3 regions of the Rhizobium sp. NXC14 genome follow, and region 3 is predicted to be linked to each of the others. Evidence: predicted binding sites of a transcription regulator. Region 3 holds the regulator's gene; each other region holds the start of a gene.

Region 1 (6,682 bases), 330 kb from region 3:
AGATAGAGTCGCTGACATCAGCCGTTTCGTGGATATAGGGCTCGGTACCCAACTGGCGGCTCATGCGGCGATCTTCCGAGGAGAGAACTGCTGGACGTCGAGGATGCGGTCGGCGACGGCCTCGCGCACTTCCTCGTCGTGGAAGATGCCGAGAAGGGCGACGCCCGCCTTCTTCTTCTCCGCGATCATGCCGACGACAACGGCGCGATTTTTCGCATCGAGCGAGGCTGTGGGTTCATCGAGGAGCAGGATCGTATGCTCGGTGATGAAGCCTCGGGCGATGTTGACGCGCTGCTGCTCGCCACCGGAGAAGGTGGCGGGCGGCAGCTGCCACAGCGCTTCCGGCAAGTTGAGCCTGGCGAGCAGGGCGCCTGCCTTTTCCCGTGCAACGACGACATCTTCGCCGCGCGCCACGAGCGGCTCGGCCACCACGTCGATTGTCGCCACGCGCGGCACAGTGCGCAGGAATTGGCTGACATAGCCGAGCGTATTGCGGCGAACGGTGAGCACGGTGCGTGGATCGGCGGAGGCGAGATCGACGATCCGCCCGTGGTGGCGAATGAGGATCTGACCGGTGTCGACGGCATAATTGCCGTAGATCATCTTGAGCAGCGAGCTCTTGCCGATGCCCGAGGGGCCGCCGAGCACGACGCATTCACCCGCAGATACCGAGAAGGCGACATCCGAGACGACAGGCAGCCTGATGCCGTCGCGCAGGTGCATGGTGAAGCTCTTCGAGACTTCGGAGACGACGAGGGGCGTTGGCATGATTTGGGTTTCCTGGTTTCTAGCTCAGACCTGCAGGATCGAGGAGACGAGCAACTGCGTGTAAGGCTCTCTGGGATCGTCGAGCACGCGGTCGGTAAGACCCTGTTCGATGACGTAGCCGTCCTTCATCACCATCATGCGGTGCGAGAGCAGGCGAGCGACGGCGAGATCGTGGGTGACGACGATGGCCGAGAGGCCGAGATCGTTGACGAGGCCGCGCACGAGATCGAGCAGGCGCGCCTGCACCGATACGTCGAGGCCGCCTGTGGGTTCATCCATGAAGACCAGGCGCGGACCGGTGACGAGATTGCGGGCGATCTGCAGGCGCTGGCGCATGCCGCCGGAAAAGGCGCGCGGCTGGTCGTCGATGCGGTCAGCGTCGATCTCGACGCGTTCGAGCCAGTCGATGGCGGTAGAGCGGATCTTGCCGTAGTGCCGGTCGCCGATCGCCATCAGCCGTTCACCGACATTGGCACCCGCCGATACGGTCATGCGCAATCCATCGGCCGGGTTCTGGTGCACGAAACCCCAGTCCGTGCGCATCAGGAATCGGCGCTCCGCCTCGTTCATGCGGTAGAGGTCGCGGTAGTTGCCATCGCGCATGTGGTATTCGACGCTGCCGGTCGTCGGCATCAACCGGGTGGAGATGCAGTTGAGCAGCGTCGTCTTGCCGGAGCCGGATTCGCCGACGATGGCCAGCACTTCGCCGGGCCAGAGCTCGAGGGAGACGTTCCGGCAGCCGATGCGTTTGCCGTAGAACTTCGAGAGGTCGTTGACCTTGAGAAGCGGTATATCGGTCATTCTGCAGCCTCCCGGGCCAGCATTTCGCCGGCATGCCCCTGGGCTCGGCGGTCTTCGCAATGGTCGGTATCGGAGCAGACGAACATGCGCCCGCCCTTATCGTCGAGGATGACCTCGTCGAGGTAGACATCCTCTGCGCCGCAGAGCGCGCAGGGCCTGTCGAAGCGCTGGATCTCGAAGGGATGGTCTTCGAAATCCAGGCTGACGACATCGGTATAGGGCGGCACCGCATAGATTCGCTTTTCGCGGCCGGCGCCGAAAAGCTGCAGCGCTTCCGACTTGTGCATCTTCGGATTATCGAATTTCGGCGTCGGCGAGGGATCCATCACGTAGCGGCCATGCACCTTGACCGGATAGGCATAGGTCGTGGCGATGCGGCCGTTGCGGGCGATATCCTCATAGAGCTTCACATGCATGAGGCCGTATTCCTCGAGCGCATGCATCTTGCGCGTCTCGGTCTCGCGCGGCTCAAGGAAGCGCAGCGGCTCGGGGATCGGCACCTGATAGACGAGCACCTGGCCGGGCCCGAGCTTCTCTTCCGGGATGCGGTGGCGCGTCTGGATGATCGTCGCATCGCTGGTGCGCGTCGTCACCGCGACATTGGCGACCTTCTGGAAAAAGGCGCGGATGGAGACAGCGTTGGTCGTGTCATCGGCGCCCTGGTCGATGACTTTCAGAACGTCATCCGGCCCGATGATCGAAGCGGTCACCTGCACGCCGCCGGTGCCCCACCCGTAAGGCATCGGCATTTCTCTGCTGGCAAAGGGTACCTGGTAGCCGGGAATGGCGATGGCTTTCAGGATGGCGCGGCGGATCATCCGCTTGGTCTGTTCGTCGAGATAGGCGAAGTTGTAGCTGGCGAGATCGCTCATTCGGCGGCTTCCTTCATCTCTTCGCCGCCGTTGCGGGCGGCTTCAAATTCGCGACGCATGCGGCGGACGAGATCGAGTTCGGCCTGGAAATCCACATAATGCGGAAGCTTCAGATGCTCGACGAAACCCGTTGCCTGAACGTTGTCGGAGTGTGAAATGACGAATTCCTCGTCCTGTGCCGGCGCGGTGATATCCTCGCCGAGCTCTTCGGCGCGAAGGGCCCGATCGACCAGCGACATTGCCATCGCCTTGCGTTCGCTCTGGCCAAAGACCAGACCGTAGCCGCGGGTGAATTGCGGCGGCGCCTTCGCCGAGCCCTTAAACTGGTTGACCATCTGGCATTCGGTGATCTGGATCGTGCCGAGCGAGACCGCGAAACCGAGCTCAGGCACGTCGAATTCCACCTCGACTTCGCCGATGCGGATCTCCCCGGTGAAAGGATGGTTGCGGCCGTAGCCGCGCTGGGTTGAATAACCGAGCGCCAGCAGGAAGCCCTCGTCGCCGCGGGCAAGCGCCTGTAGGCGCAGATCGCGGGTCATCGGGAATTCCATCGGCTCGCGGGTCAGGTCGCCGATCTCGTTGTCCTCGGGCATGTCGCCGTCGGCCTCGATCAGGCCCTCCTCGCCGAGGATTTCGGAGACGCGCATGACGCGGCCGGTCTCGGCCGGACGCTGGGCCGGCGCCTCGACCGCTTCGTCCTCAAGCAGGGAGGGATCGAGCAGCCGGTGGGTATAGTCGAAGGTGGGGCCGAGCAGCTGGCCGCCCGGCAGATCCTTGTAGGTCGCCGAGATACGGCGTTCGATCGCCATGCCAGCCGTGTCGAGCGGTCTGGAATAACCGAAGCGCGGCAGCGTCGTGCGGTAAGCGCGCAGCAGGAAGATCGCCTCGATCATGTCGCCGCGCGATTGACGGACGGCCAGCGCTGCGAGAGTCCGGTCGAAAAGCGAGGCCTCGGCCATGACGCGGTCGACGGCGAGGGCGAGTTGTTCGACGATCTGGTCGATGCCGATCGCTGGCAGCGACCGGTCACCGCGGCGACGGTCGGCGAGCAGACGGTGGGCATTGGCAATGGCGGCCTCGCCACCCTTGACGGCAACATACATGAGCTCAGATCTCCGTTGCTGTGATCTTGGTGGTGCGAGGCAGGCAGACAAAGCGCTTGCCCGATGTCAGCACGATGTCGATGCCGCGCGGAAAAAGCGCGCGGTTCTCGGTCCAGAGCCGTAGGAATGTCTCCGGCAGGCCGGCCGGCGCGATCTCGGTCACGTTTTGGATGCCGGGGCCGATCAGCGCCAGCCTGCGTCCGCCTTCGAGGTCGGGAAGCTCGATGACGACAGTCGTCGAGCGGTCGGGATATTCCTGCGTGCCTGACGCAAACAGGCCGAAGGAGCAAAGTGCAGTGCCCGCCTCGATGAAGGCAAAGCGCGCATCCGCCTTTTCGGCGGTCAGCGGGGCGCCGGTGTGGAAGCCGAGCCAGTCCGGCATAGCGGCTTTCGCCAGTCCCGAGGTCAGCCAGACTGGTGTGTCATGGTCGCAAAGAGTGAGCGCGATCGTGCCGGCGGCAACACCGAGCGGCGCCGGCGGGTCGATCTCGGGCTCAACGGTCTGGACGGTGCCGGGGCGGGCCATGCCGTCCATCAGCATCTTGAAGACGCTCTGCGCGTGGAAAACCGGATCGGTAAAGCCACCGGTAAAAACTTCTGTCGTCAGACCCATCAGTTGTCCCCCCGCACCACGGTGAAGAAGTCGACGCGGGTTGCCGCCGTCTCATCCGCCTTGCGACGTTCGGTGGTGGCGATCCTTTCCTCGATCGGCAAAAGCAGCGCCTGTTCGACGAAATCTCTGGTCGCCTCTTCCTGCCAGAGCGCGTCGAAGATCGCCGCAAGACGGGCCTTCTCCCGGTCGGTGCCGAGCGCCTGCGCATGACCGATGGAGCCGGACTCGAGCCGCACCGTTGCGCGCGTCACCGTCACCTCGCCGAGATTAAAGGGAGCTCCGCCGCCGCCGACGCGGCCGCGCACCATCACCAGTCCCGTCTCCGGTCCGCGCACCGGATAAGTCACGGGCTTTTGCGGCAACGCGTCCCAGGCCGCCTGGAGTTCGCTCCGTTCCGCACGCGCCAGCAGATCGGCGGCGCGTTTGCGCTCCAAGACCGTCTGTGAGGCGGCGTCTGTCTTGTCCGCTGATATCATCGCTGCTCTTCCTCGAAATGTCCATTGATATAGACAACCATACAAGCTATACCTAGCCTTAAATCGGTGTCGTGACAAGCGTGTGACATTGTGAGCAGGGCAGGGCGGAATGGCAGGACTGAAGCAGGTGCAGAGGCAGACGGGTGTGGCGCTGTGGCGTCAGATCGCCGATCGGATTCGCGAGGCGATCGGCAACGGAGCCTATGACGAAACCGGAATGGTGCCGCCGGAAATGGTGCTGGCGCTGCAATTCGGCGTCAACCGCCATACGGTTCGCAGTGCGCTGGCTGCGCTGGCGCAGGAGGGAATCGTGCGTGCTGTGCAAGGTCGCGGCACGCTGATCGAGCGCAAGGAGCGGCTGAATTTCCCGATCACCCGGCGCACGCGTTTCACCGCCGGCATCGGCGATCAGGCGCGCGAGATGCGCGGCCTTCTGCTCGATGAGGCGCAGGAGGAGGCGAGCGCCGACGTTGCCCGTTGGCTGGGCCTGAAACAGGGTGAGCAAGTGATCCGGCTGGAAACATTGCGCCATGCCGACAGGCGGCCGGTTTCAAAGGCGACGAGCTGGTTTCCCGCCGAACGTTTCGCCGGGATCGGTGAGTCCTACCGCAAGCACGAATCGATCACCAAGGCTTTCGCCGAGCTCGGCCTCGGGGACTACGTCCGGGCGACGACCGAGATAACAGCCGCCCATGCTGCGACAGCCGACCTTGCAGATCTGGAACTCACTCCCGGCGCGATCCTGCTGATCGCCAAGGCGATGAACACCGATCTCGACGGCGTGCCGGTGCAATATTCGATAAGCCGCTTCGCAGCCGACCGAGTGCAGTTCACGATCGAGAACTGAGGCCAGGAATTGAGACAAGGCGCGCCGACCCGTTCGGTGGCACGCCTCACAGAATTCAGTGTGCGCCGGACATATCGCCCAGCACTTCTTTGGAGGCGACGGTGGAATCCGCGTTCAGCTTGTAAACCATGGGAACGCCGGTCGCGAGGTTGAGGGCGAGCACGCCTTCTTTGGTCAGCTTGTCGAGCACCATGACCAGCGAACGCAGCGAATTGCCGTGTGCGGCCACCAGCACCTTTTCGCCGCGCAGCACGCGCGGCAGGATCTCGGTGAGATAGTAGGGCCAGACGCGGGCGCCGGTATCGCGCAGGCTTTCACCGCCGGGCGGCGGCACGTCGTAGGAACGGCGCCAGATATGCACCTGTTCCTCGCCCCATTTGGCGCGCGCATCGTCCTTGTTGAGGCCGGAGAGATCGCCGTAGTCGCGCTCGTTCAGCGCCTGGTCGCGGATGGTTTCGAGATCGGGCTGGCCGACCTTGTCGAGGATGAGCTTCAGCGTGTGCTGCGCGCGCACCAGCGCCGAGGTATAGGCGACGTCGAACTTGATCCCGTATTCGGCAAGCGCAGCGCCGCCGTCCTTGGCTTCCTGGACGCCAAGTTCCGTCAGGTCAGGGTCCTTCCAGCCGGTGAAGAGATTCTTCAGGTTCCAGTCGCTCTGGCCGTGGCGAACGAGGACGAGGGTACCGCTCATGAATATGCCTCCGTAGTATCCTTATTGGGAAGAAAGCCCGAGCACGTCGAGCATGGAATAGAGACCCGGCTTATTGTCGCGCGCCCAGAGCGCGGCTTTGATGGCGCCGCGCGCGAAGATAGAACGGTCGGCCGCGCTGTGCGACAGGGTGACGATTTCGCCTTCTCCGGCGAAAAGCACGGAATGCTCGCCTATGACCGAGCCGCCCCGCAGCGTCGCAAAACCGATCGTGCCCGCCTCGCGGGCGCCGGTATGGCCGTCGCGCACCCTGACCGATTTCGAAGCGAGGTCGATGTTGCGCCCCTTGGCCGCGGCCTCGCCGAGGAGGAGGGCGGTGCCGGAAGGCGCGTCCACCTTGTGCTTGTGGTGCATTTCCAGGATCTCGATATCCCAGTCGGCGGGCTCGAGCGCCCGCGCGGCCTGCCGGGTCAGCACGCTCAGCAGATTGACGCCGAGGCTCATATTGCCCGACTTGACGATGCGGGCATGGCGGGCCGCGGCGGCGATATTC
Region 2 (6,682 bases), 810 kb from region 3:
TTTTGAGACCGGTGCGGCCGGCGCGGCCCGTCACCTGCGACAGAAGCTGAAAAGTGCGCTCGGCCGCGCGCGGATCGCCATTGGCAAGGCCGAGATCGGCATCGACGATGCCGACCAGCGTCATCAGCGGAAAATTATGCCCCTTGGCAACGAGCTGGGTGCCGATGACGATATCGGCCTCACCCTTCGCGATCGCATCAAGCTCCAGCCGCAGCCGCTTCACGCCGCCCATCATGTCCGAGGAGAGGACGATCGTCCGCGCCTCGGGGAAATGTCGTTCCACCTCTTCGGCGATGCGCTCGACGCCTGGCCCGCAGGCGACCAGATGGTCGAGCGTCCCGCATTCCGGGCATGCCTCGGGCGTGCGCTCGGCATGACCACATTGATGGCACTGCAGCTGCTTGCGGAAGCGATGCTCGACTAGCCAGCTCGAACATTGCGGGCATTGGAAGCGGTGACCGCAGACCCGGCAGAGCGTCAGCGGCGCATAGCCGCGCCGATTGAGAAAAAGCAGCGCCTGCTCCCGCCTCTCCACCGTCTTGCCGATCGCCCGGATCAGCACCGGCGAGAGGAAGCCACCCCGCTCCGGCGCGTGTCTGCGCATATCGATGAGATGCAGGTCCGGCAGCGCCGCGTCGCCGAAACGCGTGGGCACGTGGACAGTGCTGTAGCGGCCGTTCTGCCCATTGACCTGGCTTTCGACCGATGGTGTCGCAGAGACCAGGATGACGGGAAAATCGCCGATGCGGCCGCGCACGACGGCCATGTCACGGGCATTGTAGAAGACCCGATCTTCCTGCTTGTAAGCGGGATCATGCTCCTCGTCGACGATGATGAGGCCGAGATTCTCGAAAGGCAGGAAGAGCGCCGAGCGGGCGCCGGCCACGACGCGCACTTCGCCGGTCACCGCCTGGCGCCAGACTTTTTCGCGCATGCGCGGGGCGAGATCGGAATGCCATTCGGCCGGCTTTGCTCCGAAGCGATCCTGAAAACGCTCGAGGAAACTGGCCGTCAGCGCGATCTCCGGCAGCAGGATCAGCACCTGCTTGCCACGTTTCAGGGTCTTGGCGATCGCCTCGAAATAGACTTCCGTCTTGCCGGAACCCGTGACGCCATCGATCAGCGACACCGAAAATTCGCCCCTGCGGACGTCGGAGACGATTTCCGCCGCCGCCTCTTTCTGCGGCCCTTCGAGGCGCGCGGCGGCAAAGTCGGGATCCGGCATCGCCACGACTGGCGGCGGCGGCAGGAACACCGTTTCGAAAATGCCGAGCGTGACCAGTCCATCGACCACGCTCGTCGAAACACCTGCCGCATGCGCCAGACCGCTGCGCGTCCAGGACAGACCGTCGGAGGCGGCCGCGAGCACGCGCGCACGCGCCGGTGTCATCCGCTCAGGTTCGCCGCCGACGAATTTCAGCCCCTCCACCATAGGCTCCGGCTCGAAGGCGTTCGGCGCCCTGAGCGCCATGCGCGCGACGAGACCGGGCGGGGAGAGCGTATAGCTCGCCACCCAATCGATGAAATCCCGCATTTCCTTGGAAAGCGGCGGGCAATCGAAGACATGGCTGATCGGCCGAAGCTTCTTCGGATCGACGCCATCTTCGCCGCCGTCCCAGACGACACCGATCACCTGACGCGGCCCGAGCGGCACCTGCACGACCGAGCCGGGCTCGACCGCCATGCCCTCAGGCACCGAGTAGGAATAGGGTTTCGGCGCCGGCATCGGCACCAGCACCGGAACCGTTCGGTTCACGGGCGGTGCTTCGAAAAGCGCGCCAAAGAGATCGGACGAATCTATGCTCATCGCGCGAGACCATGCCCGCAAATCGCTGGAATTGGAACCGCAAAGACGCGATGGCTCGTCGGTGGAGAATGTGGATAACGAAGACGCGCCAAGACGGACCGCGTCTTGACGAAAAGGTTGCGGGGCAAGCAATCGGCCGCCTAGATTTCGGTAGATTTGTTCGACAGCTGAATCGGAGAGCATGAATGGCCAGACTGACCGAGAACGCCAAAGGCGTCTACGTTATCGCCGTAACTCCCTTTGCCGACGACGGCGCGCTCGATCTCGAAAGCGTCGACTGCATGGTCGATTTCTACGAAGGCGCCGGCGTCACCGGCCTGACAGTGCTCGGCCAGCTCGGCGAGGCCCCGAAGCTGACTGCGGACGAATCGCGGATCGTGGTCGAGCGTGTACTGAAGCGCCTCGACGGGCGCCTGCCGGTGGTCGTCGGCGTGTCGGCGCCCGGACTTGCCCCCATGAGGGAACTCGCCAAGGCCGTCATGGGCGAAGGTGCCGCCGGCGTCATGGTTGCGCCGCCGTGGACCATCAGGACCGACGATCAGGCCTTCGCCTTCTACCAGTCGGTTGGTGAAACCCTGGGTGATACGCCTTTCGTGCTGCAGGACTATCCGCTCACGACCAATGTGACGATCGCATCCGCGGTCATCGAGCGCATCGTCAGGGAGGTGCCGAATTGCGTCATGCTCAAACACGAGGATTGGCCTGGCCTGTCGAAAATCACCGCACTCCGCGCAGCCAGCGACACGCGCGGCATGCGGCGCATCTCCATTCTCTGCGGCAATGGAGGGCTTTTCCTGCCCGAAGAAATGGGCCGGGGCGCCGACGGCGCCATGACCGGCTTCTGCTATCCCGAAATGATGGTCGGCGTCGTCGATGCCTATAGCGCCGGCAATGCCGATCGCGCCTACGAAATCTTCAATGCCTACCTGCCGCTCGCCCGCTATGAACAGCAGCAGGGCATCGGTCTTGCCTGCCGCAAATACGTGCTTGCCAAGCGCGGCGTCATCAAGTCCGCCACTGTGCGCGAGCCGGGGCCTAGACTTTCAGCGCTCGACATTGCCGATGTCGAGCGGCTTTTGGCCCGCCAGGACGTCCGCCTCAAGGAGATCGGCGCATAATGGTGTGCGGTTTCGCCTCAACCGCGCAGGTCGAGAACATGGGTGTAGCCATCCTGCTCGCTGGGACGAAACTCAAGCGACTCCCAAAATTTCGCCGCACCGTCGTTTCCCGCATGCACGGTGACACAACGGCAGAAGCGCCGCGCGTGATCCAGAGGGACGAGCGCAAGCATCCGCCCGACGCCGCGACTGCGCATCCCAGGGCGGACGTAGAAGCGCCGCATCCGCAGCGCTTCCGGCAGGGTGGGTTCGATGGTCATACCACCAACGCCAACGAGTGTTTCGCCGGCAAAGGCGCCGAGCAGCCTTTCGCCGTCACCCACGAAGCGGATGTCGCCAGCTGCCCACTCATCGATAAGCCGGCCGATATGGAGATGGCCTTCCTGCCGGGCGTCGTGCGCAAGCCCCGCCATCGCCTCCGGCAAACGATCACGGAAGATGCGAATATCGATCGTCACGGTTCTAGACGGCCAGAACCGACATCTCGCGCGGCATCGCCGCAGCCGGCCCGGCGACCGGCACGAAGGTCGCGTCCCCATCGCGGGCCATGTCGTGGACCGTATGTTTCTCCAGCGCCTTCGTCACCTCGTTGACATCGCCATCGAGATGTTCGGCGGGAATGAGATTGCCGATGACGAAATCGAAACGGTCGCCGCGCTTGTTCAAGAGTTCGTGGAAAACCGTCATGTCGCGAAGCTCCGTCGACCACTTCGCCAGCCAGTAGAACAGGCCGGAATTGCGCGCCGTCATGTGGACGGGGAGGATCGGCAGATTGTATTTGCGCGCCAGCCCGACGGCCGACGTTTTCCATGGGCGCTCGTTGAGCTGGCCGTTCGCCCAATAGGCAATGCGGCCGGACGGAAAGAGCACGGTGGCCTTGCCTTCCCGCACAGCGTGGTTCGTCAATTGTAGCGTCTCGCGCGCCTTAAGCTTGCTCTTGTGCTCCTCCCGCCATTCGACGGGGATGACCATCTCGGCAAAACGCGGGTTGACGCGGATGGCGTCGCGATTGGCAAAGAACATCATATCGGGCCGGCGCGTTTTCAGCAGATCGAATACGGCGACCCCGTCGGCAATGCCAGTGGGGTGATTGCTTACGAGGATGAAGCCGCCGCTGTTGGGAATGCGTTCGCCGTTGGCGACGCCGATGTCGAGCTTCAGCACGTCGCTCAAATATTCGAACGACTGGAACCCCGGCATCTTGGCAACCGCATTGGCGAATTCGATCGCCTTGTTATAGCGCAGAAGCGTGTAGAGGAATGGTCGCATGACCGGCCAGAGCGGATGTTTCACGATCCTCTGGCCGCGTTCGGCAATCAGCGTATCGACGATGTGACCGGGCTTTCCCTGTGAAACGAGAGCGATCGCTTCCGCGAGTTGTCCGAAAGCCGTCATGGAGTCGCGCCGTGCCATGAAAGATCCTGTCTATGGGCTGTAAGCTATCGCAGTACAATATGATCGAAGGATGACAATGGCTTGGCCGGCATTAGCAATTCGATAACCGTTCCTGCTTCAAATTGGCGGACTTGAAGGCAAATTCAAGGCCAGCAACGTGAATGAACTGCTTGTAATCGCCGACCCGCGCCTGATGGCGGAACGCGCTGCGTGGCTCGAAAACCTCGCTCGTGAACGCCGTCTTTCCGAGCATACGCTCGATGCCTATGAGCGCGACACCCGCCAGTTTCTGACCTTCCTGACCGGCCATCTCGCCGGCCCGGCGACCCTCGCGGATATCAGGGAATTGCGCCCCGCCGATTTCCGCGCCTTCCTTGCCGCTCGGCGCAGACAAGGCTCCGGCGCCCGTTCGCTCGGCCGCAATCTTGCCGGCCTTCGCTCGCTGTTGCGTCACCTGGAAAAGAAGGGCCTGGTCAATGCCGCCGGCGCCGGCGCGATCCGTTCGCCGAAGCAGCCGAAGTCGCTGCCCAAACCGCTGTCGGACACGCAGGCGATCACCATCGTCAGCGATGAAGCCCAATTGCATGACGAACCCTGGATTGCCGCGCGCGATGCGGCTGTCATGACGCTGCTCTACGGCTGCGGCCTACGCATCTCCGAGGCACTGAATCTCGTTCCCGCCGACCTGCAAAAGGGCGCGACGACGCTGCGCATCACCGGCAAAGGCAACAAGACACGGCTGGTGCCGCTTCTGGCCGTGGTTTTTGACGCGGTCGAAAAATATCGCGCACTCTGCCCGTATGATCTCGACAGCGGTGGGCCGCTGTTTCGCGGCGCCCGCGGCGGCAAGCTGCAGGCGGCGATCATCCAGCGGACCATGCAGAAGCTGCGGGGCGCCTTCGGCCTGCCGGAGACGGCGACGCCGCATGCGCTCCGCCACTCCTTCGCCACCCATCTGCTTGCCGGCGGAGGCGATCTGCGCACCATCCAGGAACTGCTCGGCCACGCCAGCCTTTCGACAACACAGGTCTATACCGGCGTCGATGCGTCGCGGCTGCTTCAGGTGTATGATCGAGCGCATCCGCGCGCTTGATGCATTTCTGCAGCGCTTGTGACGACGGCACCCCACATTCGACACGCTCAGCGCCCATGAATTCGGCTGGATGCGATGCGCTAAGTTTTCGTTAACGCATTCTCTTAAAGGATTATGCGTAAGCCGAGCGTAGAGCAGAAGCGATTGGGCATGTGGGGAATACCATGATGACGACTTCGATCAGCCGCCGGGCTTTTTTCCTCGCAGCACCCGGCAATCTGCTGCTCTGGCTGATTGCGGCCTTCCACATGCTGCTTGTAGCAGCCCTGTTTGTCGCCCTCCTGGCCGCAAGGCCGGCGGCGGCCGAAGACGCTGCGTGCACCGGCCGCAATCTGATGGTCGACTTGCAGCAGAGCGACCCCGCCCGATATGCCGAGGCGGTCAAGGAAGCCGAGGCAACGCCGAACGGCAAGGGCATCTTCTGGAAGATCGAAAAGCCTGGACTTGCCCCCTCATGGCTGCTCGGCAGCATGCATGTGACCGATCCCCGTGTGCTTGCCCTGCCACCGCGCGCCCAGGCCGCCCACGACGCAGCCAATACGATCATCATCGAATCCGACGAGATCCTCGATGAACGCAAGGCAACCGCCGCCCTGCTCGCGCGGCCGGAACTGACGATGTTCACCGACGGCACGACGATCGACAAGCTGCTCTCTGCCGAGGATTACAAGCGCCTGGAAGCCGGCCTCAAGCAGCGCGGCATCCCCCTCACCGCCGTCTCCCGCATGCGGCCATGGATGATCGCCAGCGCCGTCGCCCTTCCGGCCTGCGAACTCGCACGCAAGGCCAGAGGCGTGCAGTTTCTCGACCAGAAAATTGCCAGCGACGCCGTTGCTGAAGGCAAGCAGGTCAAGGGGCTGGAAACCCTTGCCGAGCAGATCCAGGCCATGGCCGATCTGCCGGTCGAATTCCATATGAAGTCGCTGATCGAGACGCTGGAACTCGGAGCCAAAATGAATGATGTCGTCGAAACGATGACCGATCTCTACCTCTCCGGCGATATCGGCATGACCATGCCGATCCTGAAGACAGTGACGCCGGAGAACGAAGGAGAAAGCAGCGACTATGCTGCCTTCGAACAGCGGGTCATCCTCGATCGAAACAAGGTCATGGCAGAGCGCGCCGCACCCATTCTCGACGGTGGCAACGTCTTCATGGCCGTCGGCGCCCTGCATCTGCCCGGCGAGGGCGGCGTCATCGAGTTGCTGCGCAAGCAGGGCTTCACCGTTACCGCCGTGAACTGAACTCATTTTCGGTCAGCCGAGCGTC
Region 3 (6,682 bases):
CGAAACCCGGAGCCTTGGGGCCGAAACCTTCGAGATATTTCTCCTGACCGCCGGCGGCAATCGTCGCGAGCGTGCGCCCATGGAAGGCACCCTCGAAGGTGATGATATGGAACCGCTCGGGATGCCCCTTGGAAAACTGGTAGCGGCGCGCGGTCTTGATGGCGCATTCGAGCGCCTCGGCGCCAGAATTGGTGAAGAACACCTTATCGGCGAAGGTAGCGTCCGTCAGGCGCTTGGCGAGGCGCTCCTGGCCGGGGATCTCATAGATGTTGGAGAGGTGCCAGACCTTGTCGGCCTGCTCCTTCAGCGCCGCGACCACATGCGGGTTGCCATGGCCGACGGAGGTGACGGCGACACCGGCGCCGAAATCGAGATAGCGCTCGCCGCTCTCGGTGATCAGCCATACGCCCTCGCCTCGCTCGAACCGCAGCGGGGCGCGAGAATAGGTGTCATAAAGCGGCGCGGCTTCAGCCATGGCGCGGGTCTCCCGTTCAATGTTGTCTTGCACGGACTCCGGCTAACAAAACCAGGTCCAAAAAATCAAAAATGCCGCCTTTCGGCGGCGAGCGGTACTATTTCCTTTTCGCGCTGCAATGTCAACAAAACTGGCGCCTTAGCCTATGCAGCAAGCTTGTGCAGCGGCACTTTCGGCCTTCAACAGGCATTATTGCAGAAATGCCACGCAGAGGCAGCAAGTTGGGGAAAACTTGAAATTCGATTCATCCGGATTCCCGCGACTCTTGTCACGGAGTCAGCCTCACACTAGGTTAAAGTTCAATTACTAGACTGCATGCGGCGGAACTAGTCACCAAAATTGATCAAGCGTTTCTTGTTTCGGAGGCTTCCGGGACAACGGTGAGGGATTCTGCCATCACCAACGCAAAAGGTGGAGACAGGGCATGAACTGGACAGACGAGCGGGTCGAGAAACTCAAGAAGCTTTGGGCCGAAGGACTGAGCGCCAGCCAGATTGCTGCGCAGCTTGGCGGCGTCAGCCGAAATGCCGTTATCGGCAAGGTGCACAGGCTCAGCCTTCCCGGCCGCGCCAAGGCCGGCGGCACGGCCACCGCGGCGCGCACGCCGAAGCGCCAGACAGCCGCGCCGCGCGCGCCGAACTACGCCTCCCGGATCACCACCCGCACCGTGACCCGTCAACAGGGCGCAACGATGCTGAAGGAAGAGATCGAGGTCGATGCCGTCGAGGAAATGGAATATGTGCCGGCCGGCAATGTGGTCGTGCCGATTTCTCGCCGCCTCGGCCTGACGGAGCTCACCGAACGCACCTGCAAATGGCCGGTCGGCGACCCGCTCAAGGAAGATTTCCATTTCTGCGGCTGCGAGTCCCCCGACAATTCGCCCTATTGCAGCTATCATCAGAAGCTTGCCTATCAGCCGATCAACGAAAGGCGCCGGGCCGCGGCACGGGTCAGCTGAGCGGACAGGTATTGCCGAGAACGAGAAACGGGCCGAGTGGCCCGTTTTTTTATTCGATTGGGGAAGTGACCTTTGCGTTTAGCAACCAAGCCAACCCCACACTCCGTCATCCCGGGGCTTGGAGGAGAAGTGGTGCCTGGACAGATAAGCCACGCCAGTGCGATGAAGCTGGTTCTGCAGCGGCGATGGATCGGCGGCAAAAACGGGTGCTACAGGTTGCACCACCGGCGCGTTTGGCGAGAGCGCCAACCACACGCTCCGTCATCCCGGGGCTTGACCCGGCTTGACCCTGGGATCGACAACCAAGCACTCGGCTTCGATAATTTCCCTGCAGTTGGATGCATCCCTGTTCCCGCAGCGCCGGCCCGATGGATCCCAGGGTCAAGCCCTGGGATGACGGAGGAGAGGTGATGCCGGGACAAGTCGGCTCTGCAGGCGCGATGGAAAGGTGGTGCCGAGACGCATAAGCCTCGCCGGCGCAATGACGCTGGCGAAGAAGCGGCTGCGATCGACGACGGCAAGGGGGGCCTCACAAGCCGTACTGCCGTGCGTTTGGCGGGAACGCCCATCTCACACACTCCCTCAGCCTCAGGCTTCCATAGAATAGCCGGCGCCGCGGACGGTGCGGATGACGTCCTGCATGTTGGAGAAGTTCAGCGCCTTGCGCAGGCGTCCGACATGGACGTCGACGGTTCGTTCGTCGACATAGATGTCGTGACCCCAGACGCCGTCGAGCAGCTGCGAGCGGGAAAAGACCCGGCCCGGCGACGACATCAGGAATTCCAGCAGGCGAAATTCGGTCGGGCCGAGGCGGACTTCGCGGCTCTTGCGGTGGACGCGATGGGTTTCGCGGTCGAGCTCGATATCGCCGCATTTCAGCACCGAGGACAGCACCTCGGGGCGGGCACGGCGCAGCATCGCCTTGACGCGGGCGACGAGTTCGGGGGTCGAGAAGGGCTTGACGACATAATCGTCGGCGCCGGTGGACAGTCCGCGCACACGCTCGCTCTCCTCGCCGCGCGCCGTCAGCATGATGATCGGCAGTCGCTCGGTTTCCGGCCGCATGCGCAGGCGCCGGCAGAGTTCGATGCCGGAGACGCCGGGCAGCATCCAGTCGAGGATGAGCAGGTCGGGCGTGCGCTCCTGAAGCCTGATTTCGGCCTCGTCGCCGCGCAGGATGGTATCGACCTCGAAGCCTTCGGCTTCGAGATTATAGCGAAGGAGCACGCTGAGCGCTTCCTCGTCTTCAACAACTGCGACTCTCGGGATCATGCGTGTCCGTCTCCTCGCGCACAAGCCTTAAACTCGGGGTCTAAGCAGGCGTCCTGCGCAAATTCAGAAATTGGCTGCGACCTCTTTGCGCGCCCCGAACGGGCGCGCACGCAATCTTGGAAGGATTATTCCGTCGCGGCGCCGACGGTGTTGGCGCTGTCATCCTTCGGGCGATCACCTTCCGGCTGGGCGCCTGTTGCCATGTAGTAGATCGTCTCGGCGATGTTGGTGGCATGGTCGCCGATGCGTTCGATGTTCTTGGCGCAGAAGAGCAGATGCGTGCAGCTCGTGATGTTGCGCGGATCTTCCATCATGTAGGTCAAGAGCTCGCGGAACAGCGAGGTGTACATGGCGTCGATCTCGTTGTCGCGTTCGCGGATGGCGGTCGCCTTGTCGGCAGCGCGTGTCGTATAGACGTCGAGCACTTCCTTGAGCTGGACAAGCGCCAGCTCGGAGAGATGCTCGAGACCGCGGGCGAGCTTGCGGGGCACGCCGGTGCTCTGCACGGCGATGACGCGCTTGGCGGTGTTCTTGCCGAGGTCGCCGACGCGTTCGAGATCGGCGGCGATGCGGATCGAACCCATGATTTCGCGCAGGTCCGCCGCCATCGGCTGACGGCGGGCGATGGTGACGATCGCCTTGTCGCCGATTTCGCGCTCGGTATGATCGAGGATCACGTCGTCGGAGATGACCTTCTGCGCCAGCGCGGTATCGCCGTTGACCAGCGCCCGGACCGATTCGGCGACCATCTGTTCGGCCAGGCCGCCCATTTCGGAAATCCGCCTGGAAAGGAACTTCAGATCATCATCATAGGCAGAATAAATATGTGTCGATGCCATGGGGCTTTGTCCTCGAATAAGGGGAAGGCTTCGGATGGCCGTGATCAGCCGAAGCGACCCATGATGTAGTCCTGGGTACGGGGATCGTCCGGATTGGTGAACATCTTGTCGGTGTCGTTCTCCTCGACAAGATTGCCGAGGTGGAACATGGCGGTGCGCTGCGAGACGCGCGCGGCCTGCTGCATGGAGTGGGTGACGATGACGATCGTATAGTTTTCGCGGAGCTCGTGGATCAGCTCCTCGACCTTGGCGGTGGCGATCGGGTCAAGGGCCGAGCAGGGCTCGTCCATCAGGATGACTTCCGGGCTGACGGCAACGGCGCGGGCAATGCACAGGCGCTGCTGCTGACCGCCGGAGAGGCCCGTGCCGGATTCGTGCACGCGGTCCTTGACCTCGTTCCAGAGGCCGGCGCGCTGCAGGCTGCTCTCGACGATCTGGTCGAGATCGGCCTTCGACTTGGCGAGACCGTGGATGCGGGGGCCGTAGGAGACGTTTTCATAGATCGACTTGGGGAATGGGTTCGGCTTCTGGAAAACCATGCCGACGCGGGCGCGAAGTTCGACGACGTCGATATCCGGATCATAGATATCGTCGCTGTCGAGCGTGATCTTGCCGGTAACGCGGCACCCCTCGATCGTGTCGTTCATGCGGTTCAGGCTTCGCAGGAAGGTCGACTTGCCGCAGCCCGAGGGGCCGATCAGGGCGGTTACGGTGTTTTCGCGGATGTTCAGGTTCACGTCGAAAAGCGCGCGCTTCTCGCCGTAGTATACGGAGACATCCTGTCCGATCATTTTATACGGGACGTTGCTCATCTTCTGATCCAGCGCCTTTTCAACTGCAGCTTCCGTCAGCATGTTCATGATGTTTAACTCCGTTTACCAGCGGCGCTCGAAGCGACGACGCAAGAGGATGGCGCCCATGTTCATGACGACCAGGAACAGGAGCAGGACGATGATGGCACCCGAAGTACGCTCCACGAAGGCACGTTCGGCCTCGTTCGCCCACATATAGACCTGCACGGGCAAGGCCGTCGAGGGCTCGAGCGGTGTCGCGGGCGCATTGGCGACGAAGGCGACCATGCCGATCAAGAGCAGCGGCGCGGTTTCGCCGAGCGCGTGCGCCAGGCCGATGATCGTGCCGGTGAGGATGCCGGGCATGGCAAGCGGCAGGACGTGGTGGAACACCATCTGCATCTTCGAGGCGCCGAGGCCGAGAGCTGCGGCGCGGATCGAAGGCGGCACGGCGCGCAGGGCCGCGCGGGTGGCGATGATGATCGTCGGCAGGGTCATCAGCGTCAGCACCAGGCCGCCTACCAGAGAAGCCGAGCGCGGCAGGCCGATGAAGTTGATGAAGACGGAAAGGCCGAGCAGACCGTAGACGATCGACGGGACGGCTGCGAGGTTGTTGATGTTGACCTCGATCAGGTCCGTCAGCCTGTTCTTCGGCGCAAACTCCTCGAGATAGATCGAAGCGGCGACGCCGATCGGCAGCGACAGAACCAGCACGATCAGCATCAGGTAGAGCGAGCCGATGAGGGCGACGCCGAGACCGGCGGCCTCCGGACGGCTGGAATTGCCGTTGACGAAGAGGCCGGTGTTGAACTGCTTCTGAAGAGCGCCGCTCGCCTTCAGCTGGTTCATCCAGTTGACCTGCTTGTCGTTGACCTTGCGGTTCTTCTCATCGACGGAAAGATCGATCTGGCCCTTGTTGGCGCTATCGATATTGGCATCGGCGAGCAGGGTGACGTTGACGGTCTTGCCGATGATCGAGGGATCGGCGACGACCAGATCGCGCAGCTGGATCGGCGCGCTCTTGGAGAGCATGGCGGTTGCATCGCGCACATCCGGACGGCTCGATGCATTGATGTTCAGCTGCTTGACGATCGCGTCGCGCAGCAGAACCGGATAGTTGGCGGCAATCAGCACCGAAGGATCGGTCGCCCGCTTGCTGTTCGGATCGATCGTCTTTTCGGCGAATTCGACCGGCAGGGTGATCGTCGTCTGTTGGAAGGCGGTGTAGCCTTTGCCGATCACCGTCCACAGCAGGACGAAGAGGAAGATAAGGCCGAAGGCGATGGCGGCGATACCGTAGGCCTGGAACCGGCGCTCGGCGGCATAGCGGCGCTTGATGCCGATATCACGGCGGGCCGGCACTTTGGAAACGGTGGCACCGATGGCGGGAGAAACAATATTCGTCATTCGTACTGCTCCCGGTATTTGCGCACGATGTAGAGCGCATAGATGTTGAGGCAAAGCGTGATGCAGAACAGCGTGATGCCAAGCGCGAAGGCAACCAGCGTCTGCGGCGAGGTGAACTCAAGGTCGCCCGTCAGCTGGTTGACGATCTTGACGGTCACCGTGGTCATCGGCTCGAAAGGGTTGATCTGAATGCGGGCGGCGACACCCGCGGCCAACACGACGATCATGGTCTCGCCGATGGCGCGCGAGGCGGTCATCAGCAGCGCGCCGACGATGCCGGGAAGCGCGGCCGGCAGGACCACCTTCTTGATGGTTTCGGAGCGTGTGGCGCCGAGACCGAGCGAACCATCACGCAGTGCCCGCGGCACGGCGGTGATGATGTCGTCCGACAGCGAGGAGACGTAGGGGATCAACATGATGCCCATGACGATACCAGCCGTCAGAACGCTCTGCGCCTGGATGAAATTGGTGTAGCTGCCGGAGAGCAGGCCACTGATCTGGGCGGAGAAATCGCGCAGGAACGGACCGACGGTGACGAGCGCGAAGAAGCCGTAGACGATCGTCGGGATGCCGGCCAGCACTTCGAGAAGAGGCTTGGAGACGGAACGCAGCTTCGGCGAGGCGTATTCGGCCATATAGATGGCGGCGAAGAGGCCGACCGGAACGGCGACGAGCATGGCGACGAGGCCGATATATAGCGTGCCGAGCAGGAGCGGGATCAGGCCGAACTGGCCGAAGGAGGAGCTGCCGGCGCCGGCAAAGCGCGGATCCCAGACGGTGCCGAAGAAGAATTCGCCGGCGGGAACGACGGCAAAGAAGCGGGCGGCTTCCGACAGCATGGACAACACGATGCCGACCGTCGTCAGGATGGCGATCGAGGAGGCGAGCAGCAGGCCCCAGAGCATGACGCGCTCGACGCGGTTGCGGGCGCGGAAGCGCG

Evidence for each region. The regulator PhoB, encoded in region 3, activates phosphate uptake and scavenging genes when phosphate is short. The targets are predictions, from matches to a motif close to TGTCATNNANCTGTCAT.
Region 1: phnF (phosphonate metabolism transcriptional regulator PhnF) is a predicted target of PhoB. The motif match lies at 4,705-4,721, and genes of this name have one in related genera.
Region 2: NXC14_RS20510 (1-acyl-sn-glycerol-3-phosphate acyltransferase) is a predicted target of PhoB. The motif match lies at 4,380-4,396, and genes of this name have one in related genera.

Annotation. Positions count from the first base shown of each region.
Region 1 is NZ_CP021030.1:178,706-185,387, forward strand. Features, by position in the region: gene NXC14_RS00845 (DapH/DapD/GlmU-related protein) at 1-64, opposite strand, end outside; gene phnL (phosphonate C-P lyase system protein PhnL) at 61-768, opposite strand; gene phnK (phosphonate C-P lyase system protein PhnK) at 793-1,569, opposite strand; gene NXC14_RS00860 (alpha-D-ribose 1-methylphosphonate 5-phosphate C-P-lyase PhnJ) at 1,566-2,441, opposite strand; gene NXC14_RS00865 (carbon-phosphorus lyase complex subunit PhnI) at 2,438-3,544, opposite strand; gene phnH (phosphonate C-P lyase system protein PhnH) at 3,549-4,157, opposite strand; gene phnG (phosphonate C-P lyase system protein PhnG) at 4,157-4,633, opposite strand; gene phnF (phosphonate metabolism transcriptional regulator PhnF) at 4,743-5,480, shown strand; gene NXC14_RS00885 (2,3-bisphosphoglycerate-dependent phosphoglycerate mutase) at 5,536-6,171, opposite strand; gene dapB (4-hydroxy-tetrahydrodipicolinate reductase) at 6,193-6,682, opposite strand, start outside.
Region 2 is NZ_CP021030.1:4,198,340-4,205,021, forward strand. Features, by position in the region: gene NXC14_RS20495 (primosomal protein N') at 1-1,807, opposite strand, end outside; gene NXC14_RS20500 (dihydrodipicolinate synthase family protein) at 1,993-2,925, shown strand; gene NXC14_RS20505 (GNAT family N-acetyltransferase) at 2,943-3,383, opposite strand; gene NXC14_RS20510 (1-acyl-sn-glycerol-3-phosphate acyltransferase) at 3,388-4,338, opposite strand; gene NXC14_RS20515 (tyrosine recombinase XerC) at 4,478-5,413, shown strand; gene NXC14_RS20520 (TraB/GumN family protein) at 5,581-6,657, shown strand; gene NXC14_RS20525 (cytochrome b/b6 domain-containing protein) at 6,670-6,682, opposite strand, start outside.
Region 3 is NZ_CP021030.1:510,580-517,261, reverse strand. Features, by position in the region: gene NXC14_RS02535 (aspartate aminotransferase family protein) at 1-475, opposite strand, end outside; gene NXC14_RS02530 (GcrA family cell cycle regulator) at 900-1,433, shown strand; gene phoB (phosphate regulon transcriptional regulator PhoB) at 2,022-2,705, opposite strand; gene phoU (phosphate signaling complex protein PhoU) at 2,831-3,544, opposite strand; gene pstB (phosphate ABC transporter ATP-binding protein PstB) at 3,589-4,404, opposite strand; gene pstA (phosphate ABC transporter permease PstA) at 4,420-5,742, opposite strand; gene pstC (phosphate ABC transporter permease subunit PstC) at 5,739-6,682, opposite strand, start outside.